Regions from separate parts of the Bradyrhizobium sp. USDA 4451 genome, predicted to be linked through region 3. Evidence: predicted binding sites of a transcription regulator. Region 3 holds the regulator's gene; each other region holds the start of a gene.
What was found. Region 3 encodes LexA, which represses DNA repair genes until DNA is damaged. Its sites were predicted from a motif close to TGTTCNNNNTGTGTTCNG; they were not measured.

Region 1 (7,876 bases), 890 kb from region 3:
CTGCCGGCGTCGATCCGGCAGAAGGCGCCGCTCGACCTCGGCCGGGCGCTGAGCGAAACCGAGGCGCTCGCGCATATGAGCGAGCTCGCCGCGCAGAACCAGGTGTTCACGTCACTGATCGGCCAGGGCTATTCCGGCACCATCCTGCCCGCGGTGATCCAGCGCAATGTCCTGGAGAACCCGGCCTGGTACACCGCCTATACACCGTACCAGCCGGAGATCAGCCAGGGCCGGCTGGAAGCGCTGTTCAACTTCCAGACCATGATCTGCGACCTCACCGGGCTCGACGTCGCCAACGCCTCGCTGCTCGACGAGGCGACCGCCGCCGCCGAAGCGATGGCGCTCGCCGAGCGCCACTCGCAGGTGAAAGCAAAGGTATTCTTCGTCGACAAGGAGGTGCATCCGCAGACGCTTGCCGTGATGCGCACGCGCGCGGCCCCCTTGGGCTGGGCGCTGGTCGTCGGCGATCCCCTCACCGAGCTCGACAAGGCCGACGTGCTCGGCGCGCTATTGCAATATCCGGGAACGTCGGGCGCGGTACGCGACCTCCGGCCTGCGATCGCATCGCTGCGTGCCAAGGGCGCGCTGGCGGTCGTGGCCGCCGACCTGCTGTCGCTGACGCTGCTGACCTCGCCCGGCGAGCTCGGCGCCGACATCGCGGTCGGCTCGGCGCAGCGGTTCGGCGTGCCGATGGGCTATGGCGGACCGCACGCCGCCTACATGGCGGTGCGCGACACGCTGAAGCGCTCGCTGCCCGGCCGCATCGTCGGGCTGTCAGTGGATTCGCGCGGGCTACCCGCCTATCGCCTGGCGCTGCAAACCCGCGAGCAGCATATCCGCCGCGAGAAGGCGACCTCCAACATCTGCACCGCGCAGGTGCTGCTCGCCGTGATCGCCTCAATGTATGCGGTCTATCACGGCCCCGAGGGCCTGACCCATATCGCACGCGGCGTGCATCGCCGCGCCACCGTGCTGGCCGCAGGCCTGCGCAAGCTCGGCTTTACGCCGACCAGCGAGGCGTTCTTCGACACCGTAACGGTCGAGGCCGGCGCCAGGCAGATCGAGATCGTCACCCGCGCGCAGGCGGAGCGGATCAATCTGCGCATCGGTACGACCACGCTCGGCATCGCGCTCGACGAGACCACGACGCCGGAGACCGTCGAGGCGGTGTGGCGCGTGTTCGGCGGCAAGCTCAGCTTTGCCGAGATCGAAGCGGCGGCGCACGAGGCGCTGCCGAAGGAGCTGCGGCGCACCAGCGCCTTCCTCACCCACCCGGTGTTCAACACGCATCGCTCGGAGACCGAACTGCTGCGCTACATGCGCAAGCTCAGCGATCGCGACCTCGCGCTCGACCGCGCGATGATCCCGCTCGGCTCCTGCACGATGAAGCTCAACGCCACCACCGAGATGATCCCGCTGACCTGGCCGGCGTTCGGCAATCTGCATCCGTTCGCGCCAGCGGATCAGGCCAAGGGCTATCACGCGCTGTTCAAGCGGCTGGAGCAGTGGCTGTGCGACATCACCGGCTATGACGCGGTGTCGTTGCAGCCGAACTCCGGGGCGCAGGGCGAATATGCCGGGTTGCTGGCGATCCGGGGCTATCACCTCGCGCGCGGCGAGCCGCACCGCAAGGTGTGCTTGATCCCCTCCTCCGCGCACGGCACCAATCCGGCCTCGGCCGCGATGGTCGGCATGGATGTCGTGGTGGTGGCGTGCGACGCGCGCGGCGACGTCGACGTCAATGACCTCCGCGCCAAGGCGGAGAAGCATTCGGCCAATCTCGCCGCCGTGATGATCACCTATCCGTCGACCCACGGCGTGTTCGAGGAGCATATCCGCGAGATCTGCGACATCGTGCATGCGCATGGCGGTCAGGTTTATCTCGACGGCGCCAACATGAATGCGCAGGTCGGGCTGTCGCGGCCCGGCGATTACGGCGCCGATGTCAGTCATCTCAACCTGCACAAGACCTTCTGCATCCCGCATGGCGGCGGCGGCCCCGGCATGGGCCCGATCGGCGTCAAGGCGCATCTCGCGCCCTATCTACCGGGTCATCCCGCAACCGACGGCGCGAATGCGCACGCCATCGGCCCGGTGTCAGCCGCGCCGTTCGGCTCGGCGTCGATCCTGACCATCTCCTACATCTACATCCTGATGATGGGCGGCGAAGGCCTCACCCGCGCCACCGAGGTCGCGATCCTCAACGCCAATTACATCGCCGCACGGCTGCAGCCGCACTTTCCGGTGCTGTATCGCAACGAGCGCGGCCGTGTCGCGCATGAGTGCATCGTCGACCCGCGCGGGCTGAAGACGAGCAGCGGCGTCACCGTCGACGACATCGCCAAGCGGCTGATCGACTACGGCTTCCACGCGCCGACCATGAGCTTCCCGGTGGCGGGCACGCTGATGATCGAGCCGACCGAATCAGAATCCAAGTTCGAGATCGACCGCTTCTGCGATGCCATGATCGCGATCCGCAACGAAATTGCGGAGGTCGAGAAGGGCCGCTGGACCATCGACGCCTCGCCGCTGCGCCACGCCCCGCACACCGTGCACGACATCGCCGACGATGTGTGGGAGCGGGCCTACACCCGCGCCGAGGGCTGCTTCCCCGCGGGCGTGTCGCGGTCCGACAAATACTGGAGCCCGGTCGGGCGCGTCGACAATGTCTACGGCGATCGCAATCTGGTGTGCTCGTGCCCGCCGGTCGAGGATTACGCGCAGGCGGCGGAATAGCGCGGGCAACGATCAAGGATGGGCAGAGCCAACGGGCGCGGCTCCGTTGGCTCTGCCCATCCTGCAGCCCGGTTTTCATAAGGCGCGCTTGTCCGTGGGCGAACGACGGCGAGCAACGCCGCGGCAGGAGGAAGCATGCGCGAGGACTTCTGGTTTCAGTTCCCGTTTCGCGTCCGCTATTCCGAGGTCGACGCGCAGGCCGTGGTGTTCAACGCCCACTACCTCACCTATTTCGATACCGCGATCACCGAGTACTTCCGCGCGCTCGGCTACGACTATCTCGGCGAGGTGGCGCGGACTGGCATCGACTTCCACACCGTGAAATCGGTCGTCGAGTACAAGGCGCCGATCCGCTTCGACGAGGACATCGAAGTCTGCGTCCGCGTCGCGCGGATCGGCCGCTCCTCGATCAACCTTGCGCTCGCGATCTTCGCCAAGGGCTCCGAGGATTTGCGCGCCACCGGCGAGATCATCTGGGTCGCGACCGATCAGAAGACCCATCAGTCGGTCGCCGTGACGGACGACTTGCGGGCGCTGATCGCGAGCCGGGAAAAGGCGCTGGCACAGGGATAAGCACGGGCAGATACCGGATCAGCAGATCAAGATCCGACGCCCGCTCCGCTCCCGTTCAACACCAAAACCAAACAGGCGCCGAAGACGTCGGCAACTCAACGTCCTCAGCGCCCGCTTGCAGCGAAATCTTGGAGCTTTAAAGCTTACTCCTCCGTCGGCTCCTCGCCGTCGGCGTCGCGCTCGGGCGTGCCGGCGAGGATCTGCTCGGAGATCAGGCCGGAATTCTGCCGGATCGCGGCTTCGATCTTGGTGGTGATATCGGGGTTGGCGCGCAGGAACGCCTTCGAATTCTCGCGTCCCTGGCCGAGCCGCTGGCTGTCATAGGAGAACCAGGCACCCGATTTCTCGACGAGGCCGGCCTTGACGCCGAGGTCGAGGATCTCGCCCATCTTGGAGACGCCCTCGCCGTACATGATGTCGAACTCGACCTGCTTGAAGGGCGGCGCCAGCTTGTTCTTCACCACCTTGACGCGGGTGGTGTTGCCGACCACCTCGTCACGCTCCTTGATCGCGCCGATGCGGCGGATGTCGAGGCGGACCGAGGCATAGAACTTCAGCGCGTTGCCGCCGGTGGTGGTTTCGGGCGAACCGTACATCACGCCGATCTTCATACGGATCTGGTTGATGAAGATCACCATCGTATTCGACTTGTTGATCGAGGCGGTGAGCTTGCGCAGCGCCTGGCTCATCAGGCGGGCCTGCAGGCCGGGCAGCGCGTCGCCCATCTCACCCTCGAGCTCGGCCTTCGGCACCAGCGCCGCGACTGAATCGACCACCAGCACGTCGACCGCACCGGAGCGCACCAGCGTGTCGCAGATTTCCAGCGCCTGCTCGCCGGTGTCCGGCTGCGAGATCAGGAGCTCGTCGATGTTGACGCCGAGCTTGCGCGCATAGACCGGATCGAGCGCATGTTCGGCGTCGATGAAGGCGCAGATGCCGCCCTTCTTCTGGCCTTCCGCCACCGTGTGCAGCGCCAGCGTGGTTTTCCCTGAGGATTCCGGCCCGTAGATCTCGACGATGCGCCCCTTCGGCAGGCCGCCGACGCCGAGCGCGATATCGAGCCCGAGCGACCCCGAGGACACCGTCTCGACATCCATCGAGCGGTCGTTCTTGCCGAGCTTCATCACCGAGCCCTTGCCGAACTGACGCTCGATCTGGGAGAGCGCGGCTGAGAGGGCCTTGGACTTGTCCATGGAGGATCCTTCGACGATACGCAGTGCAGTGGCGGACATTTGGGATGTGCTCCTTATGGCGGGGATTCGCTAGCGGGACAAACGGGCGATGAGGTCGAAAGGAATGCCTTGTTGATAGGAAACCTCGTACCACGTTTGTTCTATGTTCGCAATATGTTCTTTCGGACGGGTAAGCGCCGGATGCCGTCAGGGCACTGTCTCCGGGGTTGATTTCCGAAGTGTCCTGGCGCGGATTAAGCGAACGGAAACCGAGGCTTGGTTGATGTTCTCGGTAGGACTACTGAGGCGATAGAGTAAATGTTCTGGCCCCATCATTTTCCATGGGACGCCATCTGTTCTGGCCGTGAAAGCGATCGCGAGATCGCGCCTCCGCACGCGGCGGCCCCCTCTCACAGACATTGTCCGGCCTCTTTCGGGCCAGCGCTTTTCGTGGCCATCGCCCCCGTGTCACAACCTGCGCACCGGCCGTAGCTAGTCGTCGAACTCCTGCCCGCCGCGATCCGTAGTTCTCCGGGCAAGAACAAAGTTCCGGATGGCATGCCACCCAAGCACGTCCGAAAAATAGTTGCACTATCAAGATGTTACACACGCGCCGACCATGGTCTGGCACAATCTGCATACTACCTTGGTACCCCTCCTGACGCCCAAAAAAACTACGTAGCCTTCGCGGAAGACTCAGCTTGCGCCAGTGTTCGTAACGTTGGCCTGCCCGGCAATGCAGCCGGGGCGCTGCGCAGCGGCGACACCGTCCAGCCGACGGATCGGTCCGCCCGCAGGGTCTGCGACGCCGCCCGGACGGGCATTTTATCTCATATTAACGTTTGACGATTGTTAGAGATTAATACAACCTATGGTTTTAGGTATCGATGATTGCCTTTGATTCGCGGGATTGTTCCAGATGATCCACAGGGGCATCGAATTCACCATCACCCAGCTGATAGCCGGGGTCTGGACATGGCGCTTCCAGATCGGGGATCGGGTCTTCACAGGCAAGACCGAGGCGAAACTCGACTTGCTGGCGGTCCGCCGCGTCCAGCTGCGGATCGACCGCGAGCTGAACAACCTCGGGCGCGAACAGAGCCGCGGCCGCAGCGACGGGGAGTGAGGCGCAATCTGCCGGGCGAGCTGACGCCGTGCCGGTCCGCTTCGCCCAGGCACTGTCAGTCCGCGCTGGCCAGCCGCCGCATCGTGAACTCGATGTCGCCGCCGGGCAGCTCGCGCCAGCTCTCGACGGCGCTCATATAGGCCGCCTTCGGATAGCGCTTGAGGAAGGCACGCGCCCGCAGGCGGGCCTGATCGCGTGGCAGGCTGAAGGTCTCGCGCAGAAAGCCGTCATCCGGCTTGCGCCGTGCGGCCATCCGGCTGGCGAGATCGCGCGGACGAAACACCATTGCCGCAACTCCGGACCAACTGACGACGCTCCCAATATAGGCGCGGTGCCGGGAGAATCCGAGTCCGTGCCAGACCGTCGAGGCCGGCCCGAACGGCGCTTACTGGCTGCGCTGCGTGGTCGGGCCTGGCTGCGCCGAGCTTCCGGTCTTGGTCTTCGGCTTGGCGGGAGGATGGGCCGCCGCCTTCGGCGCGTCGCTGCGCACCACGCCCCACGGATCGGACGATCCCTTGGCGTCGGGAATCTTGCTGAGCGAGTCCTTGTAAGCCCTCTGATTGACCGCGTCCTGGTCCTTCTCTTCCTGGGTCTTGGTCTTGACCTCAGGCATCAGGTTGATGTTCGGCATCTGCGCATAGGCCGGCGCCGACAGCAGCACCGCAACCGCGACTGCGCACAAAACTCTCATGAGAACGCTCCTTGCATTTTCGTCCGCGGTATATCACCGCCGGAAAGCCGTCGCCAAGCACATGTCTGGCCAAGCATGTCCGGCCAAGCTGGCTGTCGCTGCCCTAGAGGTTGTCCGACTTGCAGGATTTCGGCGACTGCATCCAGTCGTCCCAGACCGGACCGCAGCGCGTGCAGCCACTGAGCGCCAATCCGACCGCAATCACGCCGCCGAGCAACACCAACCTGCGGACCATGTACGCCCCCACACCACTAACGAAGGGCGATTGGGCGCCGAAACTGGGGCATTTTCATGCCGGGCACGGCGTTTGCAACGCAGCGCACGCGCGCCGGAGCGCCGCCGCCGCGCAACGGTTTGACCGGGCGGCCGCGCAAATTACACTCCGCAACAAAGCAGAAAAGGAATCGACGACATGACTTTGGCGATGAGCTGGGACGAATGGACGCGGCATGACGGAATGGCGCTCGCCGAGCGCGTCCGGCGTGGCGAGCTGACGCCGCGGGAGCTGGCATCGCAAGCCGCCGCCGCGGTCGCCAAGGTCGATCCCGCGCTCTCCGGCGTGGTCGAGCTGTTCGACGACGTGATCGCCGATCCCGCGCGCGACGGCGCCGATCTCAACGGGCCGTTCGCCGGCCTGCCCTTCCTGATGAAGGATCTCGGCCCGACCATGCAGGGACGGCTGCAGGAGATGGGCTCGCTGATGATGCGCGGCAATCGCGCCGCGGCCGACACCTTCCTGACCACGAAGCTGCGCAAGGCCGGCCTCAATCTGATCGGGCGGACCACGACGCCGGAGTTCGGGGTTTGCAGCTCGGCCGAGAACCCCGCGATCTATGTCACGCGCAATCCCTGGAACACCGACTACACCACCTGCGGCTCGTCGGCTGGCAGCGCGGCGATGGTCGCCGCCGGGGCGGTGCCGATCGCACATGCGACCGACGGCGGCGGCTCGATCCGGATTCCGGCCGGCGTCAACGGCAATATCGGACTGAAAGTGTCGCGCGGCGTGTTCTCGCTCGCGCCGCATCTGTCCGATCTCACCGGCCTCGTCTCGATCCAGGGCTGCCAGTCGCGCTCGGTGCGCGACACCGCGGCCTTCGTCGACGCCTGCCGCGGCCCCGCGCCCGGCGAGTTCATGCCGTTCTGGGCACCGCCTGAGCCATATGCCGCGATGATCAAGCGCGACCCCGGCCGGCTCAGGATCGCGCTGTCGCACACATGGGGCGACTATCGCGCGACGCCGCATATCGCAGCCGAGCTCGCGCGGGTCGGACGCTTCCTCGAAGGCCTCGGCCATCAGGTCGATTACGCCCTGCCGGCGATCGACTACACTGAAGCCTTCGCGGCGCAGACCAGCTGCTACATCAGCAATTTCGCCGTCGTGATCGGCAACATGCTCGCCGCGCGCGGATTGGCGCGGCCGCCGCCGGAGCTGATCGAACCGATCAACATCCGGATCTGGGAGCACGGCCGCGACTTCAGCTTCGCCGATCGCGCCCGCATGCAGGCGGTGTTCAACACCACCGCGCGCGGCTTCGGCACCTTCTTCGAGGATTGGGACATCATCCTGACGCCGAT
Region 2 (7,876 bases), 3.6 Mb from region 3:
GGAGATAGATCAGCGGATCGACCGTGGTCACAGCGCGGACATGCTGGACCTCGCCGATGAAGATCGAATGGGTCTTGGTTTCGAGCTCCTGGCTCAGCACGCAGTCGAACGCCGCGACGGCATCCTCCAGCACCGGAGCGCCGGTCGCGCCGGTGGTCCAGCGTCCGAACGCAAAACGATCATCGCCATTGACGCCCTTCTGGCCGGAGAAGGTCAGCGCCAGCAGCGCGTGGTCCTCGTTCAGGAAGTTGATGACGAAATGCCGCTCGGCGCGGATGCGCTCATGTGCGCTGGCATTACGATTCACGCAGACCAGGACCGAGGGCGGGTTATCCGACAGCGAGCAGGCCGAGGTCACGGTGAGGCCTGTCCGCTGCCCCGGCTCGCGACCGACCGTCACCAGCGCGACCGCGCCGGCGCAATGGCGCATCGCCTGCTTGAAACTCTGTGCGTCGACCGTCATGCCGCAAACCTCGTCAAAAACACTTGGTTTAACATATGCGACGCGGGGGGCGAGGCAAGCCCCGCACCCCGCGCAGCTGTCATGCGGCCTTCTCGAACTCGGCGCCGAGATGCTTGAGCCGCGGCATCACCTCCTGCTTCAGCAGCCGCAACGAGTTGTGCCAGGCCTCGGGCTTATGCTTGTAGTCGAAGCCGAATACGCAGAGGACGCCGAAGCCACCGACCTCCCGGTAGATCTTCTCGATCTTCTCGGTGACCGTCGCGGGCGAACCGACGATCCAATTCCGGCGCGCGCAATATTCGACGGTGACGTCACTGTCGGGCACATCGGGCGCGTGTTTCAGATAATCCTTGAAGCCGAAATGACCGAGCAGCGGCAGGAAGTACTCGCTCATCATCCGGCCCATCATGTCGCCGGTCGAGAGCTTCCAGGCCTCCTCATCGGTATCGGCCACGAACACCTCGCGCACCAGCCGCCAGTCCTTGCGGCTCGGCTTGCGGCCGGTCTTGGCGGCGCCGGCTTCCACCGACTCCCAGTGGCTGCCGACATAGGCCGGGTTGAGGTTGAGGCTCATCGGGATGAAGCCGCGCTCCCCGGCGAGCTTGAGCGTGTCGGAGTTCTTCGATAGCCCCGCAACGCCGATCGGCGGATGCGGGCCCTGCAACGGCTTGATGTGGGGTTTGAGGAAATCGAACATCGTGTCCGGCTTCGACACCGTCCAGAACTTGCCCTTGTGGGTCCACGGCCCCGGCTCCGACCACATCTTCAGGATGATCTCGAGCGCCTCGCGGGTCATGTCGCGGTTCTGGCCGGACATGCCGTCGACGTTGAACATCGCCCAGTCGCTCGGCAGCCCCGAAGCCGCGACGCCGAAATTGAGCCGCCCGTTCGAAAGATGGTCCAGCATCGCGACGCGGTTGGCGAGTTCGGCCGGGTGATGATACGGCAGCAGGAAGCCGCCGGGCCCGATGCGCAGATTCTTGGTCTGCAGCAGCGCCTGCGCCACCAAGAGATCAGGCGACGGGTGCGGCTCCCACGGCGCGGTGTGATGCTCGCCGATCCAGGCTTCCTGATAGCCGAGCTCGTCGAGCCAGCGCAGCGTTTGCAGGTCCCAGTCGTGGCCCTCCTTCAATCCGCACTCCGGCGGGTGCGAGGGCATGGTGAAGTAGCCAAGCTCCATGTGCGTTCCTTCCTTCGCGTTGGGTTCAGTCATGCAATGCGTCTTGCCGCGCATTCAGGCGACAATCAGCAAGCACTGTGCCAGAGAGGAAATCGCAGGGAATGGACGGGAACGGCCGGATTTCGGCCGGCTGCGGCCGTACGCCCGGCTCAGTAGCGCTGCGACCGTCTCACCGTCGCGAGACGTGTCGCAACGATGAGACGCGCAGCTAGCGTGTCAGATCAGCCCGCCGCGCGGCGCGGCATCGCGTTGTTGCTATCGGGCTCGGACGGCGGCGGGAGCTGCATCAGGATGGTCTGGCCCATCGAGGCGATCTCGATGCCTTCCTCCTGGAAGCGCCGCTTCATGCGGCGGTTGAACTCGCGCTGCACCGACCAGCGGCCGCCGTCGGTGCAACGGATCTGGCCGACGATGGTGACGACGGAGCCGTCGACCTTGTCGACGCCCCACAATTCGAGATCGCCGCGGATCAGCGCGCGATACGCCGTCTCCTGGCGCATCTGCGCGACGATGTCCTTCAGCACCTCGCCGGCGCGGTCGGTGTCCTCCTTGTAGGAGACGTTGACGCTGACCGCGGCATTGCCGGCGCCGCGGCTGGCATTGGTGATGGTGGTGACCGCGCTGAACGGCACGACATGCACCGAGCCGTCGCCGGCCCGCAGCCGCATGGTGCGGATCGAGACGTTCTCGACCACGCCTGACAGCCCCGACACCGTGACGGTGTCGCCGACCTGCACGGTGTTCTCGATCAGGAGGAACAGCCCGGTGATCAGGTCCTGCACCAGCTTCTGCGAGCCGAAGCCGATCGCGATGCCGACGATGCCGGCGCCGGCGAGCAGCGGCGCGACATTGACGCCGATCTCGCTCAACGCCGTCAGCCCGACCACCGCGACGATCATGCAGAACAGCGCGGTGCGCAGCATCGGCTGGAAGGTGCGCAGGCGGGCGGCGCGGGCGTAATGCCCCTCGCGCGACAGCGTGTCGATCTGCCGGTCCATCAGTGCGTTGGCGACCTCCCAGATCACGGCCGCCGCGAGCGCGGCGATGCCGATCGTCACCAGCGCCGAGATCAGACGCGAGCCGATCTGCCCGCCGTAGAACCAGACGATGGCATCGACGCCCCACACTTCGAGCAGCGCGACGAATCCGATCAGGGCGATCACCGCCGTGACCACCTTGCGCAGCAGCGGCAGATAGCGGTTGGCGCGCATCTCCAGCCCCGGGAAGCGCTGGATCAACTCGGGGCTGATGCGGAAGCCGCGATCGATCAGGCTCAGCACCACCATGGTGACGAGACGGGTGACCAGCAGCACCGCGATGGTGCCGACGAAATATTGCAGCAGCAGCGAATAGCCGTTGCGGATATTGAGCGCCCACACCGCCCACAGGGCGAGGTCGAGCGCGATCGCCAGCACATGCCAGAGCGCCGCGAGGCGGTTGCGCGTCCGCGCCGCAAGCCCGGTGCGATCGGCCGGCGCGCGGATGACATCGGCGACCTGGCGGCGGCATTGCAGGATGATGACGACGATGAAGAGGTGCACCACCAGCATCACCAGCCGGATCAGCGCGGCATAACCGGCGCGATGCAGGCCAAGCAGCAGCGCGACGTTGGCAAAGGCGATGCCGGAGACGCCGACGGCGACGATGCGCCTTGCCCAGATCTCGATATAGGCCGCGGTCTCGGCACGGACCCGGAACAGGCCGAACGGCCCTGCCAGCGCGCGCACCGCGCAGATCAGGACACGCGAGAACACATAGGCGTTGACGACGGCGAGGATCACCAGCCGCGTGGTCGACTGATCGCCGATCTCGGTGCCGAGCAGCGCGGTCGCGGTGCCGCCGAATACCACCACCGGCAATAATTCGAGCAGCAGGCGGCCGAGCACGAAGGGCAGCCGGACCAGCGACTGCCAGGCCCGTGCCAGGCTGAGCCGGCGCCGATGCAACTCCGGTTCCGGCGTGACGTCGGCGACCGACGACGGCGGGTCGACGCTCGCGAGCGTCTGCACCGGCATACGCGCGGTCTGCGGCAGCCGCGCCTCGAGGAACGCGACCGGCCGCTTGATCAGGCGGAACACCACCCATTCGGCCACGAGCGCGCAGCCGAACACCAGCGCCAACTTCCAGGCGATGTCGATCAGGAGGCCATAGGCCGCCGGATCGTTCGCGGTGCGCACGAACCAGTAATAGAACGCGGGAAAATGCGTCAGCGTGCGCGCGACGTCGGCGACCTCGCGCGACATCTCGCCGACCTGCTCGGACACCATCAGCAAAAGCTGTGCGCCGAGGCTGTCAGCGGTGAGCGGGATCGGCGAATGCTGCTCGGGCGCTGGCTCCGCGGCCGCCGGCTGGGCAGCAGCCTGCGGCGAGGCATTGGCGATGGCGCGCAGCGTGTTGATGATCTCGCCGCGCTTCTTGTCGTCCTGCAGCGTCTCGAGCGCGCGCTTCGCCTGCTCCGGCGTCAGATTGTCACTGGTACCGGGTTGCGGCGGCGCCGGCTTGGCGCCCGGCTGAGCCAGCGCGGGAGAAACGAACAAAGCGAGGACGAGAAGGATCGCAAAACGAAATGTGTGCGACACGAGGGCCCTCTTATGAAAAGTCATTGCGCGACGGCTCATCCTGAAAGGAATCAGCTCACGCGCTCGCGCCATGTCGGATGCTCCTTTTCGCCCCGATGATGTGTCGGAAGTTTGCCGCTGTGGCGGCCATGTTTTGGCATTTGCCGCAACGCAAACGTCACAGGTGTTGAGCGGCATTTACGCACGCAATGCGCTCCCCGCTGAGCCGAGCCGGCCGATCACGCCACACGTCAGAGATGAGGCGGGAGAATCTTTCGCTTGACGAAGGCCGGTGGCCATGATGTTCTTATTTTGTTCTTTTGGTTCCGATTGCGTTTCGAGGTGATCATGCACGACGTGTTAAGCGACGATGGTCCGGTCCGGCTCTTCATTCATGACGACGATGAGACCCCGCTGGAATTCGTGCAGGATTTATTGCGTACGGTGTTCGGGAAATCCGAGCAGGAAGCCGTTGCCTGCGCTGCCTTGATCGAGGCCAACGGCGCTGTTCCCTGCGGGCCATATCCGGGGCCGGTCGCACGGGCCATCTTCAACTCGGCGAAGTGGCTGATCCGCTCCAACGGCCAGCCGTTGATGATCAGCACCGAATCCGCCGACGCCAGCCGCCCCTGCGATCTCTGCGAAGCGCCAAGGGCCGTGACGGAGATTTTGATCCCCGGTACGACGACCGCATCGCTGTGCAGCGATTGCCTGCTCGCGGCACGCCGCAGCTCGGAAGAACTGCCGGGCGAGACGTTTCGATCCGCTTACGTCGCGCTCGACTGGCATTTCGCCGGCGTGCCGCGCAACCTGATCGTGACACGGGCGCGACAGTTTCCGGGCCACATGCGCGCCGACGTTCAGGTCGCAATCGACAAGCTGTTCACCGATCCAATCCACTTTTTCGGCATCCATGAAGAATATCGCTACGAGACGCTCGACTTCGCGGCGCTGATGAAGGCCGGCCGGCATGCACCAGCGATCGCGCCGCCACAATATCGCGACGTCGATATCGGCGAGGCCGAGCCGGTGAAGTGCCTTGCCAATGGACTATGGCTGTGTCGAACCGGTGAACTGCGCTACGCTGTGCTGCTGACATTCTATCGCGAATATAATCACGAGCCGTCGCTGCGGATCGAGCTTGCGTTGCCCGCCGGTGCGGCCGGCAACGCTTTCGTGCAGCGCACGTTCGCTGAGCTGGAAACTGCCGTGCACGCGGCACGCTCCTATCGCGGCAAGATCCTGTCGCTGGAGGATGGCGCCAATTATCGCGGACGTTCGCAAGGCTTGACCGTGCATCGGCTGCCGACGGTCGCGCGCGACGACGTGATCCTGCCGGACCGGACGCTGCGGCTGCTCGACCGCAACGTGCTCGATTTCGTCGAAAGCCGCGACCGGCTGCGCAAGCTCGGGCAGTCGACCCGCAAGGGCATCCTGCTGTACGGGCCGCCCGGCACCGGCAAGACCCACACCATCCGCTATCTCGCCACCAACCTGCCAAACCACACCACGCTGATCATCACCGCCGAGCAGGTCGGTCTGCTCGGCGCCTATATGAGCCTGGCGCGGCTGCTGCAGCCGACCATGGTCGTGATCGAGGACGTCGATCTGATCGCGCGCGACCGCGAGGACATGGGCGGACCGTGCGAGGAATCCCTGCTCAACAAGCTGCTCAACGAGATGGACGGCCTGAAGGAGGATTGCGATATCCTGTTCGTGCTGACCACCAACCGGCCCGAAGAACTGGAGGGCGCGCTCGCCGGCCGGCCCGGCCGCATCGATCAGGCGATCGAGGTGCCGTTGCCCGACGAGCCGGGGCGCGGCAAGCTGATCCGGCTCTATGGCCGCGGCCTGCCGCTGGAGCCGCCCGTCATCGAGGCAGCGGTGCAACGTACCGAAGGCGTCAGCGCTGCCTTCATCAAGGAGCTGATGCGCCGTATCGCCCAGGCCAGCATCGCCCGCGGCGGCGGCCAGGATGTCACCACCGAAGACATCGACGGTGCACTGAACGAGATGTTGTTCGACGGCGGCCGGCTCAACGTCAAGCTGCTCGGCGGCGCGCAGGGAATGAGCGCGGGGTGATACCAGGTCAGCGCGTCAAAGACGCCGGCAGCAGCAGCTCCCGCTCGCCGCCGGCGAGCCGGGCAAGCTCGTCCGACATCCGCGCCAGTACGTTTTCCCAGGCCTGCGGCCTGTCCTGACGGAACAGCCGCATGGTCGGATACCAGGGCGTGTCGGCCCGATCGCGCAGCCAGCGCCAGTCGAGCGCATAGGGACACAACATCCAGACCGGGCGGCCGAGCGCGCCGGCGAGATGCGCCACCGAGGTGTCGACGGCGATCACGAGGTCGAGCGCGCAGACCGCCGCCGCGGTGTCGGCAAAATCGCCGAGCGTCGGCGCGAGGTCGACCACGTCATTACCAAGACGCCGCAGCACCGGCGCATCGTCGGGCCTCGGCTCCTTCTGCAGGCTGTAGAGCTGCACGCCAGGCGTCACTAGCCGCGGCAGCACGGCATCGGCCGGCAGCGAGCGCTGGCGGTCGCCCTTGTGCCTGGCATTGCCGGCCCAGACCATGCCGACCTTCAGCGCGGAGACGCTGCTGAGCGCCTCGCGCCAACGCGCGAGCTTGGTGGCATCGGCCCGCAGATAGGATACCGCCGATGGAATGGTCTCGACGGTGGTGCGGAAGATCCGCGGCAGGCTCAGCAGCGGCAGTTGCAGGTCGAACGGCGGCAGCGGCTCGCCGCGGGCGAATATCGCGACATCGGGCAGCATCGGCCGCAGCAACGCGACCAGCGCCGGCTGCACCTGCAGGATGATCCGGTCGCCCGTGCCGGCCAGCATCGGCACATAGCGGACGAAATTGATGGCATCGCCGAGGCCGTATTCGGCAAACAACAGCAGCGTGCGTCCCGCCAGCGGCTCGCCCTGCCATTCCGGCTCGTCGAACACCGGATCGCCGTCGCTGAGCATCTTGGATTTGCGCCGCCACTGATACTCTTCGAACCCCTCCTCGAACTCGCCGTTCATCAGGAGGAAATGGGCGTGGTTGTAATGCGCGAGCGGCTGCGTGGGATCGAGCGTGATGGCGCGGCGCGAGGCCACCAGCGCAGCATCGATCTCGCCGGCATTGCGCAGCGCGACCGCAAGGTTGGCGTAGCCCTTGGCATAGAGCGGATCGAGCTCGATGGCGCGCCGATGCGCCGCGACCGCCGCCTCGACCAGATTCTGCGCCTCGAAGATGATCCCGAGATTGGTGTGCGCGGCGGCGTAGTCCGGCTTCAACGCCAGCGCGAGCTCGGCGCAGGCGATGGCGTCGTCGACCTGTCCGAGTTCGAACAGGCCGGCGCCGAGATTGTTGAGGATGACGTGGTCGGACGGGTCGCGGGCCGAGACCTGCCGGTAGATCCGAACGGCCTCCTCGCGCTCGCCGAGCTCGTGCAGCACCATGGCCAGCAGGCGCTGCGGCACGAGATTGTCGGGATCGAGCGCGATCGCGCGGCGATAATGCACGACTGCGTCCTCCAGCCGGCCCTGGCGGTAGAGCGCCGCGCCAAGGCCGCTATGCAGCCCCGGATGATCGGGCTCGGCGGCAAGCCCGCGGCGATAGGCCGTGACGGCGGCGTCGAGCTTTTTCTGATCGGTCAACGCGTTGCCGAGGTTGAGCCAGACGC
Region 3 (7,876 bases):
GGGCTTTGGCATCGACTGGATGATCCTGGTGACACAATGGGTCGCCGCGCTGCCCGGCGCGGTCGGCCGGATGGCGGCGTTCGGGATCGGGCCGCTGATCGCAGCCAGCGCGGGCCTGATCCTGCTCGGGCTGCTGCGCACGCCGCTGCGCTGGTCGGGTGCGGTGCTGCTGGTGGTGGCCTCGGTCTGGGCGCTCAGGGTGCCGCAGCCGGACGTGCTGATTTCCGCCGATGGCCGCAACGTCGCGGTGCGCGGCGGGGACGGGCGGTTGCATCTGATGCACAGCGCCAAGGATGCGTTTTTGGTCAAGGAGTGGCTGGCGGCGGACGCCGATGCGCGGACCGCCACTGATGCATCGCTCGGCGAGGGCGTCTCCTGCGATCCGAGCGGCTGCGTGGTCCAGGGGCCCGGCGGCGCCTTCGTCGCGCTGGCCAGCCGGCCGGAGGCGCTGGCCGATGATTGCGAGCGCGCGGCGCTGATCGTCACCGCCCGGCCGGCGCCGCGGGGCTGCGCGGCCTCGGTGGTCGACGCTGAGCGGCTGCGGCGTCACGGCGCGCTGGTGCTGCGTCGGACCCGTGACGGCTACGCCATCGATGCGGTCAAGCCCGGCGGGATCGACCGGCCATGGTCGCCTGCGGTTCCCGGCGACGGCGAGGCCGAGGCGACGCTCCGCGCCCCCGCCACCGCGCCACGGCCGGCCGTCGACGCCACGCCGGCGGAGAGCGATCTGCAGGGTGAGGATTAGCCGGGGTCTGGCGAGGGACCGGCCGGCAATTCGAACAGGCCGAGATGGTATTCATCGGAATCGGGGCCGGCGTCGGGCTTCTTGACGAGGGTGAAGGACGCCTCGGGGAATTGCTGCCAGACCTTCAGGTCGTCAGCCGTCACCGTCAGCCAGCCGAACCGGAACATGTAGCGGCCCGGCTCCGTGACGCGTCCAGCCTTTTGCCATGTGACCTTATCGACCACCGAGCAGGTTTCCGTGAGTGCACGTCCTCTGCGCCAGATGATGCGCCAAGGCGGCCGCCGACGCAAATCTCCTGCCGCGCCCCGGAACCCGACGTCCGGGGTCGCTCGAAATCGTTTCGGTCACTCGCCGCCGGGTCATCCTGCGGCGACGATGCGTTCAACCCAAAAACAGCGACGCAAATGCGGAGGGCCGCCGCTCCACAACCTTCGGCTTCTGCGCGACCGGCGGATGCAGTGCCGGCAATTGCAGCACGCTGACGCGCTGTCCCTCGACGAGCTGGGTCACTAGCACATGGCTGCCGTCGGGGAATTCGACCGCATCATGATGGCGATCCGGCACGTCGGGCTCGACTTCGTTGAACACGCCGACGCGGAAATTCAGCGTCTTGGTCCAGATCCAGCGGCTGTCGTAGCGAACGTTCTCGGCGAAAGCGAGCTCGGTGCCCGGCAGCATGCAGACCGCGACAGTCGGATCGTTCTCCGACGCAAAGCCGCGGGTCGACGTGCCGCGGAAGGTCGTGGTGATCAGCGTCTCTCCGACAATGGCGGGGCGCGATGCCACGGCGTGCAGACTATAGTCACACATCGGATGGCTCCTCAAATGGAGGTAGCGACCCGTGCCTCTCCTTGAGGCATAGGGCCTCTACCAGAGTGGACGATAGCGAACGAGTGTCAGCTCGTTTCTGGGCGATTGTACGACTCGCCCGAGACCGCCTCAATCACAAACACGCGACACTGCGTGAGAGGTATCGGAGCGCATCGAGCAGGCCGCATGCCGCGCTATCTTCCAAGGAACGATCCGATCTGTCGCTCGTTCCTCGCCGCCGCAAGTATTTGCCTCGCCGCCGCAACTATTTGCAATTCAGTACTTGCGATAGAGCCCGATCAGCTTGCCCTGGATGCGGACCCGGTTCGGCGGCAGGATGCGCACTTCATAGGCGGTGTTGGCCGGCTCCAGCGCGATCGAAGCGCCGCGGCGGCGGAAGCGCTTCAGGGTCGCTTCCTCCTCGTCGATCAGCGCCACCACGATGTCGCCGGTGTTGGCGACGTCGTTGCGCTGGATCAGCGCCATGTCGCCGTCGAGAATGCCGGCATCGACCATCGAGTCGCCGCGCACCTCCAGCGCATAATGCTCGCCGGAGCCGAGCATGTCGGGCGGCACGCTGATGGTGTGGCTGCGGGTCTGCAGCGCCTCGATCGGCGTACCGGCAGCGATCCGGCCCATGACCGGGACCGCGACCGGTCGATTGCCGTCATCCTCGGCGATCGGCGGCGTAGAGGTGCGCTTGCCGAGGGTGCCTTCGATGACGCTCGGGGTGAAGCCGCGGCGGCCGTTGCCGCCACCGGCCGACAGCTCGGGCAGCTTGATGACTTCGATGGCGCGGGCGCGGTTGGGCAGGCGGCGGATGAAGCCGCGCTCCTCCAGCGCAGTGATCAGGCGGTGGATACCGGACTTCGAGCGCAGGTCGAGCGCATCCTTCATCTCGTCGAAGGAGGGCGGGACGCCGGCCTCTTTCAGACGTTCATTGATGAAACGCAGAAGTTCGTACTGTTTGCGCGTGAGCATCTCGAGTATTCCCCCGGTTGATAGCGTCGTTCGATTCCGAGACTCTTCGGTGGGATCTGCAGACCGGGCCTGACCAAGGGAGCATGGTGCTTGCTGCAAGCGCTCCTGGGCGGCCTCCCGATTGTAGACACCAGTACTCGAAACAAATCATGAACGGACACTATATGTTCGATATGTGTTCCGCAACCACTTAATTTCCGGTGAACACGCCCGGCGGCGCACAATCGCCGCGGTGAGAAAACCCTATTCGGGCAGCATCAGGATCTCGCATTCGCTGCCGGCGACGGCGGCCGGCGCAAACGGCGGACGCACGAGAAGTGCGCGTGCCGCAGCGAGATTCCCGAGCAGCGAAGAATCCTGCTGCATCACGGGCGTTGCGATCAGCGTGCCGTCGTCGCGCGTCTCGAGACGCGCGCGCAGATAGTCCTCGCGCTGGTCGTTGGCAGCGAGGTCGCGGCCGAGCAAAGCGGTCGCGCGGCGATGATGAATCGCTTTTCGGCCGCTCAGCGCCCGAATCAACGGCACCAGAAACAGGAAGGCGCAGACGTAGGACGACACCGGATTGCCGGGCAGGCCGATCACCCGCATCGCCTCGAGCCGGCCATGCATCATCGGCTTGCCGGGCCGCATCGCGATCCGCCAGAACGCCATCGCGACGCCCTCGGCCTCCAGCGACTGCTTGACCAGGTCGTGGTCACCGACCGAGGCGCCGCCGGTCGTGATCAGGATGTCGGCTCCGGTGTCGCGGGCCCGGCGGATGCCGGCCGTGGTGGCCTCAACCGTATCGGCGGCAATCCCGAGATCGATGGTCTCAGCGCCTTCGGCACGCGCCAGCGCCCGCAGCGCATAGCCGTTGGAATAGACGATCTGGCCGGGTCCGGGCTGCGAGCCCGGCATCACCAGCTCGTCGCCGGTCGCCAGCACCGCGACCTTCGGCCGGCGGCGCACGGCGAGTTCCGGATGGTTCATGGCGGCGGCCAGCGACAGCGCGCGGTCGGAGAGGCGGCTGCCGGCGGCGAGCAGAACGTCACCCTCGCGGAAGTCGACCCCCGCGGGGCGGATGTGCCGTCCGACGGCGGCAGCCTCGCTGATCGTGATGTGGTCGCCGTCGACGGCGGTGTCTTCCTGGATGATGACGGCGTCGGCGCCGTCGGGGATCACGCCGCCGGTGAAGATCCGCACCGCTTCGCCTGCACCGACCGTGCGCTCGAACGGCCGGCCGGCGGCGACTTCGCCGATCACCTTGAGTCGCGCCTTCAGGTCAGCCGCATCGGCGGCGCGCACCGCATAGCCGTCCATCGCCGACATCGGCTGCGGCGGCTGAGTGCGCCGCGCGGCGAGGTCGCGTGCCAGGGTGCGGTGATAGGCGGCATCGAGCGCGACCATTTCCTCCGGCAGCGGTTCGGCGCCGGCCAGGACGGCGGACAGGGCATCGGCAACCGGCATCAGGGCCACGCTCGGAGCTCCTCAAGTCCAGGGTTCAAATACCGAGCGCGGTCAGCGCCCTTGCCACGTCATCCGTCGATGTCACGTGGACGGCATGAAGGCCGCGCGCCCGCGCGCCTTCGATATTGGCGGCCAGGTCGTCGAAGAACAGGATCCGCGACGCCGGCACGCCGATGGCTTTTACCACATGATCGTAGGCCGCGGCGTCGGGTTTCCGATGGCCGATGCTCGAGGACAGGAACACGGTGCGGAAATGGCTCAGCAACTCGGCGTGGACAACCGAGAAATGCGCGACATGGGCCGGATTGGTGTTGGAGAACGCATAGAGCGGCATCCGCTTCGCCGCGGCCGCGAGCAGGGGGGCGATATCGGGCATCTCGCCGGTGAAGATCGCATTCCAGCCTTCGAGGAACTGCGCGTCCGTGAGGTCGATGCCGAGCGTCCGGCGCAGGTTTTCGAAGAACGCCGCATCGTCGATCCGGCCGATCTCGTGATGCTTGAAGCTGTCGTCGACGACAAAGCGGGTGGCGAGGTCGGACGGCGCGCAGCCGGCATGCTGCGCCCAGTGCGCCATCACCTTGTCAAAGTCGATGTCGAGCACGACGCGGCCGATATCGAACAGCAGCACGTCGACGGAATCGGGGAGGGGGTGCGAGGTCATTGCGTGGAACCATGTACGAAAATTGCGGGCAGCCGGCAATGTCCCCGATTTGTGCGGGAGGCATGCGACTGATGTGCTGACACTGGCTCCCGCTCGGTCCATAGCTTCGCATGCTCGCGCCACAATTTCATTGTCGTCCCGGCCTAGTGCGCAATTGCGCACGGGGGCCGGGGCCCATAACCACAGGGTTGTGTTGTTGAAAACAAGCTGTGGCCCCAGCGTCGCGCAACAATTCGCTTTTGGGGTAATGGGTCCCGGGCCTTCGCCGGGACGGCGGCGAATGTGTGGCGCCGCTTGTGAATCATACGTCCGCATTCTCGCGACATGATTTGTCCGAGTCTTGCTTCTCGTTCCGCCCTCTCCGTTGGTGAGGGCGCAGGGAAAGCCGGGTGCCGATCGCACCCATGGGCCCCGAGCAATGGGGTAGAAAGCTCGGGGGTAGGACCACAGGTGTAACCGGAGCAATCCGGCTTTCCCTGCGCGATGGCTTACGGCTTATACGTGCTCTCCCCGGCGAGACTTGGCTTTGTTGTCACCGTCTTCGCAACGCGCATTGCGCAATCGGAAAAGACACCTGCCACTAGGGCGTCAGGCCTGCACGATTTCGCCGTCCGCCTCATGCGCGTTCGTCAACTGCGCATTCGGCGTCCACCGCATCTCGACCCGCGTTCGTGACGACCGCGAAGCGCCCCTCGTGTCGGGTGAGACGGGGAATTCATACACCGAGTTGCGCTTCGGATAAAGCGAAATATTTTCGCACACGGTGATTGACAGGTTTTGCTGAGTTGCCCGTCGTGTCCGGACCGCAACACCCTGCAAACACATCGCCGTCCGACGTGTGCCCTCAGCGGGCTGCACCCTTCTTCTCCAGGCGTCCAGGGAGCGGCCGACGTCGATAATCGCGCCCCTCGCTGGGCCGTCTCTTGTCGGGCGATCGCTCATTAGGAACGACAGCACCTGGCACCGCGTATTGGATAACAAACGCCACCCAACAGGAACGGCAGGTCGGCGTTTCCGGTGCCCTTGGCTCTGTCCCCGAGCCAGGGGCACACCTTCGTGGTCTTCAGGGGCGTGTCATCACCGCGCCTAATGTGTCGTAGGCGGCGATATCGTTCCAACGACTTCCATGTCTTCTTTCCGCACAGTCACCCAGCGTCCTGTCTCGGCAGCGATCTTTCGAGCTATTCTTACAGCGGCATCCTCGTCCGCCAATTCAAGCATGATGATGCTGCCTTTCCCCGAGAAGGCGTCGGGGTTTGAAATGTTGATGATGAATAGGGGTCCTTTTGGAAGGATCATCGGAGTGCCCCAGCCCGCAGAAGCCAGCATCGCATCACGCGATACCCTGTGCTTTCGTGCGCGGCGACACCGTGCAACCGCTACCAAGTTCCCGCCTTAACCTGGTTAAAGTACGTGGGATGTCGCGCAACTCGAAAATGGAGCTTTCGCATCGGTCCAGCAATCATGTTGCTCCGGTCCGCCCGCCGACGCGTTGGACGCTTTGCTTGCAAACCGTACGGCTTCACTTGCTTGGATGCTTCTCAATGGTCGCCTTGGCCCTGGCGATCGCCTCTTGAGTGCTCTGGAAGGTTTGCGTTCTGATCGGAGGACCGCCCGCAAGAGGCGTGATCTCGACGAGGAAGCCGCCGCCTCGCTGCTCGACGATCGTTAGACGATGACCCTGATATTCGATCGGCTCGGCTGACATTTCGGATGCCGTTTGGACGATGGATGCGCGACAAGCCTATGAAGGCATTGCAGCCCCCGGGGTTGCCAGGAACTTCTCGATCTCGAGGGCACGCCGGGCTTCAAGTGACTTCCTCAGCATGCGTTCACGTTCGGCTCCAGGCGGCAAGCCGCTTGCCCTGGTCCTGGCCGTTTCGGCAAGCTTTAGCAGTCTGAAGGTCAGTGACGTCGTTTGCTTAACCCGATTTCGTCGTTTCTTTCCCATGGCGTTCGGCCCGCGCGAACAATTGTCGCGCGAATTCGGCCACCAATGGCCTTGCATGGCATCTACATAGGTTAATCCAGTGCTGGCGGAATTTTTGCTGCGGGCAGGAACCAACTGGCGCGAGCATGCGGGGTGACGTGGCTGACGGCGTGTTCGGTCAGGGACGACGAGAGCCGAAACGTTCTCGTCGCTTCACGCCCGTTGTTTCTGAAATCCGAATTGGTGGAGCGGCCGCTGTTTGGGGCTCAGCGAAATTAGGACATGGCTTCTGACATGCATTTTTAAATGCGGGTCTCGGAGACGAGATGCAAACTGCGGGGATGTTGACACCTCATCGAATGGACAGCGTGGAGATGGGCTTTCTCGGCTTTGCCGGAATGTCATTCATCGCGCTCGTCGCCAGCGTGAGCTGGCTCCTGACCGGGTGACGCCGAACACGATGGACGAACGGACCTTGGCCTCAGTGTGGTGCCCACTCGCTGGGGCCCTTTCTTTCCGAGCTCCCTGGACTGGAGGCGGGTGAGGGATGCCCCACCTGGATGCTTGCCTGGGAGTTCTGCGCCGACTGATCGCAGAAGGCGACGTGAACCGCATTGCGCTGGCCGAGAGAGCGGTCAACGAGTATTGGGACGCGACCTTGCTTGGAGCCAGGAGGAGCGGACTCCGGCTCCTCCAGCAAGACGTGCTGACGCAGCTCAATGCCGTTGTGGGAGATCAGCGCGGCTTCGCCGAAACGGTGAATGCTTACATCGAGAAAAAGCTAGGCTCGGCATAACCCGGCCAGGGTCGCCGGATCGCCCCATCGAGCGCTTCCGTGCCACTCGATGCAAAACTTGTTTCCTCCCTGGCGTCATCCGCCGACGGTCTTCTCAAGGGCGACCAGCAAGCCGAAGACCGATCCCGTCACAGCGAGGAAGGCAGCAAAATAGTAAATGCGGTACATGACTGGTCGATCTGTTCCGGTCTAGCCGAGGAGATTGAATTTCGCCCAAGCGTTCCTCAGTGGGCGTTCCCGAACGCGATGCGCCGCAAGATCGGTTGAGCTACCTCGCCGCAATCGACTGTTGCACGCCATGTCGGTTCCTCGTCTCGCTTCATCGCCGGCCGTGCGCGAGCTCTGCAGGCGACGCTCATCGAGACCGGTCGTTCCTCGAACGCGAATGGAACAGTCGGCAAACCAATGTTTTTCCGTACATGGTTGGATTCGTTTGGAGGCCACCCATGCGGGACGATTATGACATCTTTGCCCACTCGGACCTTTGGTTGGCTGCGGTGGTTGCCT
Region 4 (7,876 bases), 4.2 Mb from region 3:
TGCCGAGCAGCTGGATGTTGCGCAGATTGGCGCCTGCCGCGGTCAGCGCATCGGCGGTCGCGACCACCGAATCGCCGTCATCGGCGATCAGCAGCGCATCGGCTTGGCCAAGCGCCTGCGCCACGGTCCGCGCCGGCGTTGCGCGGTCGGCACCATACTTCTCGAAGGCGACGACGCGGCCGTTCTTGCGGCCGACCGCCTGCTTGAATGCGGCCTCGACCACATTGCCATAGGCGTTGTCCGGCACCATCGCGGCGAACGAGCGTTTTCCGATTCCGGCCGAATAGTCGACGATGCGGTTGATGTCGGACTCCGGCAGGAAGCTCAGCAGATAGACGCCGCGGCCGGCCACGCTCGAATCGGTCGAGAAGGCGATCACCGAAGTGCCGCGCGGCCGGGTCAGTTGCGCGACGGCCGGCACCGAGCCCGCGAACAGCGGTCCCAGAATGATCTCGGCGCCTTCGGCCAGCGCCTGCTGGGCACCCTGCGACGCGCCCTGCGGGCTGCCGCCATCATCCTTGATCAGAAGCTGGATGTTCGGGTTCTGGAATTCCGCCAGCGCCATTTCGGCGGCATTGCGCATCGACTGCGCGGCGAGCCCGGCATTGCCGGCCGCCGACAGTGGCAGAATCAATCCAATTTTGACCTGGCCGGTGCCAACCGCCTGCGGCTGCTGCTGCGGGCCGGCAGGACCGGCGTCCGGGCTGCCGCTGGAGAATTGGCTCAAGCTCTGCTGGATACCGGAACAGGCCGTCAGCAACGGCGCGCCCACGAGCAGACCAAGCGCGGTTCGTCGGGTCGTGCCCGACGGCGAGGAGTTGCGGTGATGCGGGCCTGCCATCGTCTCTCTTCTCTTGACCGACCAGGATCGGCCAGGACTCCATCCAGCTCTGATGAGGCGGGGGGATTTGGGCATATTGTCGGCGAATAGTTAACTAAAACAAAAGGATTATGGCCGCGCGGCGCCGTTGCCGCGGCCTTCATTTCCTTCCCTGGCAACGGCCTCTCCGCCGCCGTTTGCGGATGGCGGAAGCGTCGCCGTCCCTCTAGATTGGCATTATGCGCGCAAAAGCCAGTTCCCTCCACCATTCGGATGCCACGGCAGGCGTTGCGGCCAGAAGTTTTTCGATCGGCGGCCAGCAGTTGCCCGCGCCCAGGGCCAGGCCCGGGCTCCATCTGGTCGCGACCCCGATCGGCAATCTCGCCGACATCACCCTGCGCGCGCTGGAGACGCTGGCCGGCGTCGACGTCATCGCCTGCGAGGACACCAGGATTACGCGCCGGCTGACCGAGCGTTACGCGATCACGGCGGAGCTTGCGCTCTACCACGAGCACAATGCCGCCCAGGCCCGGCCCAAGATCCTGGAACGGCTGGCGCAGGGCGCCGCGATCGCGCTGGTCTCCGACGCCGGCACGCCGCTGATCTCAGACCCCGGCTTCAAGCTGGTGCGCGAGGTCTGCGCCGCCGGCCATGCCGTCATCGCGGTGCCCGGGCCATCGTCGGTGCTGACGGCACTGTCGGTGGCGGCGCTGCCGACCGACCGGTTCTTCTTCGAGGGATTTCTGCCGACCAAGGAGCACGCGCGGCGCGCGCGGCTCACTGAGCTTGCCCGGATCGACGCGACGCTGGTGATGTTCGAGTCAGGCAATCGCGTGCAGGACACGCTACGCGACCTGGCTGCAATCATGGCCGGACGTGATGCCGCGATCTGCCGCGAGCTGACCAAGCTGCACGAGGAGGTCAAGCGCGCGCCGGTCGCAGAGCTCGCGGCAGGCGTGGATGCGCTGGAGACCCGGGGCGAGTTCGTGCTGGTGATCGGGCCGCCGGCCGACGATGCCGGGGTGATGGACGAGACTTCGCTCGACGATCTCCTGCGCGCGCAGCTCGCGCGGGGCAGCGTCAAGGACGCGGTCGCCCACGCGGTCGAGCTGTCGGGCCGGCCGCGCCGCGAGGTCTATGCCCGCGCGCTCGAGCTTGCGAAGACCATCGGGGACGGCGATGGCCAAGCCTGATAACGCCAAGACTGAGGCCAAGACTGATAGTGCCAAGACTGACAGCGCCTCGCCCGAGCGCGTCGCCGCATTCCGCACCGGCATCTCGGCCGAAAGCCGTGCCGCGGCGCTTCTGATCGCCAAGGGCTATCGCATCCTGGCGCGGCGCTTCCGCACGCCCTATGGCGAGATCGACCTGGTGGTGCGCCGGCGCAATTTGCTGGCCTTCGTCGAGGTCAAGGCCCGGGCCAGCCTCGATGAGGCCGCCTATGCGGTGACGCCGCGCCAGCAGCTGCGCATTATCAATGCCGCCCAGGCGTGGCTGATGGCGCATCCCGAACACGCCGAATTTGACCTCAGATTCGACGCCGTGCTGATTGCGCCGAAGAGCCTGCCGCGCCATCTGTTAGCGGCATTCGACGCAAGCCCATAGAACCTATCCTCAAGATCTCGCGGGACACACCTATGACATTGAAGATCGCCGTCCAGATGGATCCCATCGCGCGCATCAACATCCGCGGCGATTCGACCTTTGCGCTGCTGCTCGAGGCGCAGAAGCGCGGCCACGGCATTTCCTACTACACGCCCGATAAGTTGTCGCTGCGCGGCGAGGAGCTGGTGGCACCGGTGCAGCCGCTCACCGTGCGCGACGAGCTCGGCGATCACTTCACGCTGGGCGAGCCGAAGCGCGAGGCGCTCAACGGCTTCGACGTCGTGTTGCTGCGCCAGGACCCGCCGTTCGACCTCGCCTACATCACCTCGACGCATTTCCTCGAGCGCATTCATCCGAACACCCTGGTCGTCAACGACCCGGCCAGCGTGCGCAACGCGCCGGAAAAGCTGTTCGTGATGAACTTCCCGCAGCTGATGCCGCCGACCCTGATCTCGCGCGACCTCGACGAGATCAACTCCTTCCGCGATCAGCACGGCGCCGTGGTCATGAAACCGTTGCACGGCCATGGCGGCGCCGCCGTGTTCCGCGTGATGCCGCAGGACATGAATTTCGGCTCGCTATTCGACATGTTTTCGGTCACCTTCAAGGAACCCTGGGTGATCCAGCGCTTCCTTCCCGAGGTGAAGCATGGCGACAAGCGCATCATCCTGGTCGACGGCGAATTCGCCGGCGCCGTCAACCGCGTGCCGGCGGCGGACGATCTGCGCTCCAACATGGTGCGCGGCGGCGCGGCCAAGGCGACCGAGCTGTCGGATCGCGAGCGCGAAATCTGCGCCACTGTCGGGCCCGCGTTGCGCGAGCTTGGTCTGATGTTCGTCGGCCTCGACGTGATCGACGGCAATTTGACCGAGATCAACGTCACTTCGCCGACCGGCATCCGCGCCATTCAGCGGCTCAACGGCCCCGATGTCGCGGCGATGATCTGGGATACCATCGAGAAGAAGCGCGCCGCGAAATAATCATCCTTCTTTGTGCGCCGCACAGGCTGGCTGAAATCTAGAAGCATGATCCGGAAAAGTGCGAAGCGGTTTTCCGAAAAAGATCATGCTCAAACAATGAGCTAAAGCGCGCTGACAATCGATCCCGATCTCATCGCGCTTTAGCCAGGGCTCGGTCGCGCCTGCGTTCGCCTTATTCTACTTGCCAGCTTGCGCGGGCGCGGGCAGCATCCTCTTGCCTGCGTCAGGTCAAGCGGCGGGTCAACGCGCGGGCACAACGCGACAAATTCATAAAAATTGGGAGGAAGACGTTATGACGCTCAATGTCTCACGACGATCCTTGCTCGCGCTCGGTGCCGGTCTCGGCGCCAGCACACTGCTCGGCGGCACCGCACAGGCGCGCGCGCCGAAACTCGGCACACAGACTCCCTATTGGCACCGCTTCGAACTCGGCGACGCCGAAGTGACCGTCGTCTCCGACGGGCCCCTTCCGCTCGGCGATCCCTCCGGCACCTTCACGGGCGTGCCGAAGGAAGAAGTCAAGAAGATGCTCTCCGACAACTTCCTCTCGCCCGACAATGTCGTGCTCGAGCAGAATTCACCGATCGTCAACATGGGCGACAGGCTGATCCTGTTCGATACCGGCATGGGCACCTCGAAGGCGTTCGGTCCGACCACCGGCCGGCAGCAGAAGAGCATGCAGGAAGCCGGCATCAAGCCGGAGGACATCGACGCCGTCGTGCTGTCGCACGCGCATATCGATCATATCGGCGGCATCGTCGGCGCCGACGACAAGCCGCTATTCCCGAATGCGCAGTACTACATCGCGCAAAGCGACCTCGATTTCTGGACCGACGAAGGCAAGATGGGCAGTCCGTTAAAGGACTTTGTCGTGCACGCCCGCAAGAACCTGCTGCCGGTGCGCGACCGCATCGTGTTCTTCAAGGACGGCCAGGAATTCCTGCCCGGCGTGACCGCGCTCGCAGCCCCCGGCCATACCGTGGGCCACACCATCTTCATGGTGACCTCGGGCGGCAAATCCTTCGCTTTCCTCGGCGATCTCTCGCACCACGCGGTGCTGCTCTTGGAGCGGCCGCGGATGGAATTCTCCTACGACACCGATCCGAAGCAGGCGGCAGCGTCGCGGGTCAAGATGCTGGAGATGCTGGCCGCGAACAAGACGGCCGTCATGTCCTATCACTTCGCCTGGCCGGGCTATGGCCACGTCGCCAAGGCTGGCGAGGGCTTCCATTACTATCCCGAGCCGATGCAGATGACGCTGTGACCGGCTGATCATCCGGGGACGGCGCGCGTCGTCCCCGGATGTTCTCTTAATGTTCTTGCGCTAAGCGGCCCGCTCCGCTACCTTGGGTGGCGAGAAACAGGGGCAGCATGGTTCAGCGCGTTTCCACCGTCGCATTCGAGGGGATCGAGGCCCGCGCGGTCGACGTGCAGGTGCAGGTCGCGCCGGGGCTGCCGGCATTCGCGATCGTCGGCCTACCCGACAAGGCGGTGTCGGAGGCGCGGGAGCGGGTGCGTTCGGCACTGATCGCCTCCGGTCTGGCGCTTCCGGCCCGCCGCATCACCGTCAACCTCGCGCCGGCCGACCTGCCCAAGGAAGGCAGCCATTACGACCTGCCGATTGCGCTCGGCCTGATGGCCGCGATCGGGGCGATTCCGCCGGATGCACTCGGCGGCTTCACCGTGCTCGGCGAACTCGGGCTCGACGGCTCGATCGCGCCGGTGGCCGGTGTGCTGCCGGCCGCGATCGGCGCCAATTCGCGCGACGAGGGATTGATCTGCCCGGCCGCCTGCGGCTCGGAGGCCGCCTGGGCGAGCCCCGACATCCAGATCATCGCGGCGCAGTCGCTGATCCAGATCGCCAACCACTTCAAGGGCACGCAGGTGCTGTCACGGCCGCAGCCGAAAGTGCAAGACCAGAACGAGGCGCGCGAGGAAGCGCTGCTCGATTTGCGCGACATCAAGGGCCAGGAAAGCGCCAAGCGCGCGCTCGAGATCGCGGCCGCCGGCGGGCATCATTTGTTGATGATCGGCTCGCCCGGTGCCGGCAAGTCGATGCTGGCGGCGCGGCTGCCCTCGATCCTGCCACCGCTGTCGCCGTCGGAGCTGCTCGAAGTCTCGATGATCGCTTCCGTCGCCGGCGAGATCCGCGACGGCGCGCTGACCGCGCGGCGCCCGTTCCGCAGCCCGCACCATTCCGCCAGCATGGCGGCGTTGACCGGCGGCGGCATGCGCGCCAGGCCCGGCGAGATCTCGCTGGCGCATCAAGGCGTGCTGTTCCTCGACGAGCTGCCGGAGTTCGATCCGCGCGTGCTGGATTCGCTGCGCCAGCCGCTGGAGAACGGCGAGGTCTCGGTCAGCCGGGCCAACCACCGCGTCACCTATCCGGCGCGCTTCATGTTGGTCGCCGCGATGAACCCGTGCCGCTGCGGCCACGCCTATGAGCCCGGCTATTCCTGCAAGCGCGGCCGGCTCGACCGCTGCACCGCCGACTACCAGATGCGGATCTCCGGCCCGCTGATGGATCGCATCGATCTCAGGATCGAGGTGCCGGCCGTGACCGCGGCGGATTTGATCCTGCCGCCGCCGGCGGAGGGCTCGGCCGAGGTCGCCCGACGCGTCGCGGCCGCGCGCGACATCCAGCTTGCGCGTTACGCGGCGGCCGGCATGCCGCATGTCCGCACCAATGCGGAAGCGCCGAGCTCGCTGCTCGAGACCATCGCGCAGCCCGACGCGCATGGGCAGAAGCTGCTCCGCGAGGCCGCCGACACCATGCATCTCACCGCGCGCGGCTATCACCGCGTGCTGCGCGTGGCGCGCACGCTCGCCGATCTCGACGGCGCTGAGACGATCGGCCGGCTGCACCTTGCCGAGGCGCTATCCTATCGTGCATTGGCCGACGATTTGCGGCGCGCGGCGTGACGCCTCGTGTTTTGCAACCGACGCTCGTCGCGTCAACGCCGCAGTAACCACTCTCATTTACGCTCCGCAAACCATAAGCACCGCGATCCGCGGGAGCTTGGGTCGAGCGAGTTGTGTCATGTTGCGTATGAAAATGCTGGCCTCGGTGGTGCCGCTTGCTGTGGCCGCGATATTTGCCCGCGCTGAATTCCTGCCGGGCCCCCGGCCCTGCATCGATGTCGGCGGCGCCACGATGCAGATCGCAGCGGTGCCGTGGCAGGCGCAGCTTCACGTCAGCTTCACCGACGACCCGAGCCTTGCGACCGTCCTGGTCCAGATTGCCGACAGCGCGGACACCGCCGACTTCACCGTGATCGACGACATCGACGATGCCGAGGCCGGGGCGTGCGAGAGCAACGTCACGCCGCAGCTGATCGGGATTTCGAGCGATCCGTCGGCAAACGGTCCGGTGATCTATCTGTCCCGTGACGATGGGCCGTCCGATTACCGCGTCTTCGTGCAGTCCAGGACGTTTTCGGCGCGCGATGCCGCGGCGCTGATCGTCAGTGCCCGCGGCGGACATCGCCGCCTGGAGGCGGCATCGGTCAAACCCGACACGCGCTTTCACGGCCGGGTCATGGCGGAGTTAACCTCGCGCTAACCCTGTTCCGAGGGCAACGCGAAACGGCCATCAAGCTCAAGCACTTTGCAAGGTGACCGACGCATCGTCATTGCCAGACCAAGCCATTTCAGGGCCACCATTGATGGGGCGTTTCTTCCGGATCAAGTTACGCTTTCGCCGCTTCCTGCGCCGCCATTCCTGGGTCGCGACGATCGTCCGCTCGTTCACGATCTTCTCGGTCGCGTTCGGCGGCGCATTCGGATTCATCTCGGGCGCCCTCTCGCCGCACAGCGGCTACGATCCCAATTCATTCGCGATCGGGGTCAGCTTCCTGTTCGCGCTGGCCTGTCTGTGGATCGTGACGCTCGGCATCCGCCTGCGGCTGATGCGCAAGCGGTTGCGCACCGTCGCCATGCACAACGAGGCGATGGCCGACCGCAACTGGGAACTCCAAGAGGCCGAACAGCGGGCCGGCAAGCTGTTCGAGGCGCAGGGCGATTTGATCGTGCTGCGCGACCTCGAAGGACGGATCACCTACGCCAACGACGCCTATTGCGAACTGGCGCAGGTCTCGCGCGACAATCTGATCGACAGCACCGCCACGCTGACAGTGCTGGAGCAGGGCGAGACCGCGCTCGAGCCCAGCGGCACCCGTGTCTACGACCAGAAGGTCGCGGGACCGCTCGGGCCGCGTTGGATCGCCTGGCGCGAGGGCCTCGTGCGCAACGATGCCGGTGCGCCGGCGGAGATGCAGAGCGTCGGCCGCGACGTCACCGACCGCACCGAGAGCGAGCGCGCGCTGACTGAGGCCCGCGATCAGGCCGACGCTGCCAACCGTGCCAAGTCGCGCTTCCTGGCGATGGCCAGCCACGAGATCCGCACGCCGCTGAACGGCATCATCGGCATGAGCGGACTGCTGATGGATACCCAGCTGACGCCGGAGCAGAC

Region 1: recA (recombinase RecA) is a predicted target of LexA. The motif match lies at 4,646-4,663, and genes of this name have one in related genera.
Region 2: ACVMB0_RS10695 (ATP-dependent Clp protease adaptor ClpS) is a predicted target of LexA. The motif match lies at 4,504-4,521, and genes of this name have one in related genera.
Region 4: ACVMB0_RS08195 (YifB family Mg chelatase-like AAA ATPase) is a predicted target of LexA. The motif match lies at 4,709-4,726, and genes of this name have one in related genera.

What each region holds. Positions count from the first base shown of each region.
Region 1 is NZ_JBTRCH010000001.1:6,825,845-6,833,720, forward strand. It holds gene gcvP (aminomethyl-transferring glycine dehydrogenase) at 1-2,736, shown strand, start outside; gene ACVMB0_RS31975 (acyl-CoA thioesterase) at 2,872-3,309, shown strand; gene recA (recombinase RecA) at 3,453-4,541, opposite strand; gene ACVMB0_RS31985 (hypothetical protein) at 5,401-5,607, shown strand; gene ACVMB0_RS31990 (hypothetical protein) at 5,663-5,893, opposite strand; gene ACVMB0_RS31995 (hypothetical protein) at 5,993-6,298, opposite strand; gene ACVMB0_RS32000 (hypothetical protein) at 6,418-6,714, shown strand; gene ACVMB0_RS32005 (amidase) at 6,711-7,876, shown strand, end outside.
Region 2 is NZ_JBTRCH010000001.1:2,314,647-2,322,522, reverse strand. It holds gene ACVMB0_RS10710 (flavin reductase family protein) at 1-463, opposite strand, end outside; gene ACVMB0_RS10705 (LLM class flavin-dependent oxidoreductase) at 543-1,643, opposite strand; gene ACVMB0_RS10700 (mechanosensitive ion channel family protein) at 1,865-4,222, opposite strand; gene ACVMB0_RS10695 (ATP-dependent Clp protease adaptor ClpS) at 4,550-6,283, shown strand; gene ACVMB0_RS10690 (tetratricopeptide repeat protein) at 6,291-7,876, opposite strand, start outside.
Region 3 is NZ_JBTRCH010000001.1:5,933,130-5,941,005, reverse strand. It holds partial or broken gene ACVMB0_RS27405 (ComEC/Rec2 family competence protein) at 1-745, shown strand, start outside; gene ACVMB0_RS27400 (hypothetical protein) at 742-969, opposite strand; gene ACVMB0_RS27395 (hypothetical protein) at 1,127-1,555, opposite strand; gene lexA (transcriptional repressor LexA) at 1,832-2,536, opposite strand; gene ACVMB0_RS27385 (molybdopterin molybdotransferase MoeA) at 2,780-3,991, opposite strand; gene ACVMB0_RS27380 (HAD family hydrolase) at 4,017-4,643, opposite strand; gene ACVMB0_RS27375 (hypothetical protein) at 6,166-6,351, opposite strand; gene ACVMB0_RS27370 (hypothetical protein) at 7,121-7,369, shown strand; gene ACVMB0_RS27365 (hypothetical protein) at 7,409-7,636, shown strand; gene ACVMB0_RS27360 (hypothetical protein) at 7,816-7,876, shown strand, end outside.
Region 4 is NZ_JBTRCH010000001.1:1,779,532-1,787,407, reverse strand. It holds gene ACVMB0_RS08220 (penicillin-binding protein activator) at 1-841, opposite strand, end outside; gene rsmI (16S rRNA (cytidine(1402)-2'-O)-methyltransferase) at 1,060-2,013, shown strand; gene ACVMB0_RS08210 (YraN family protein) at 2,000-2,425, shown strand; gene gshB (glutathione synthase) at 2,458-3,405, shown strand; gene ACVMB0_RS08200 (MBL fold metallo-hydrolase) at 3,698-4,669, shown strand; gene ACVMB0_RS08195 (YifB family Mg chelatase-like AAA ATPase) at 4,777-6,327, shown strand; gene ACVMB0_RS08190 (hypothetical protein) at 6,446-6,967, shown strand; gene ACVMB0_RS08185 (response regulator) at 7,071-7,876, shown strand, end outside.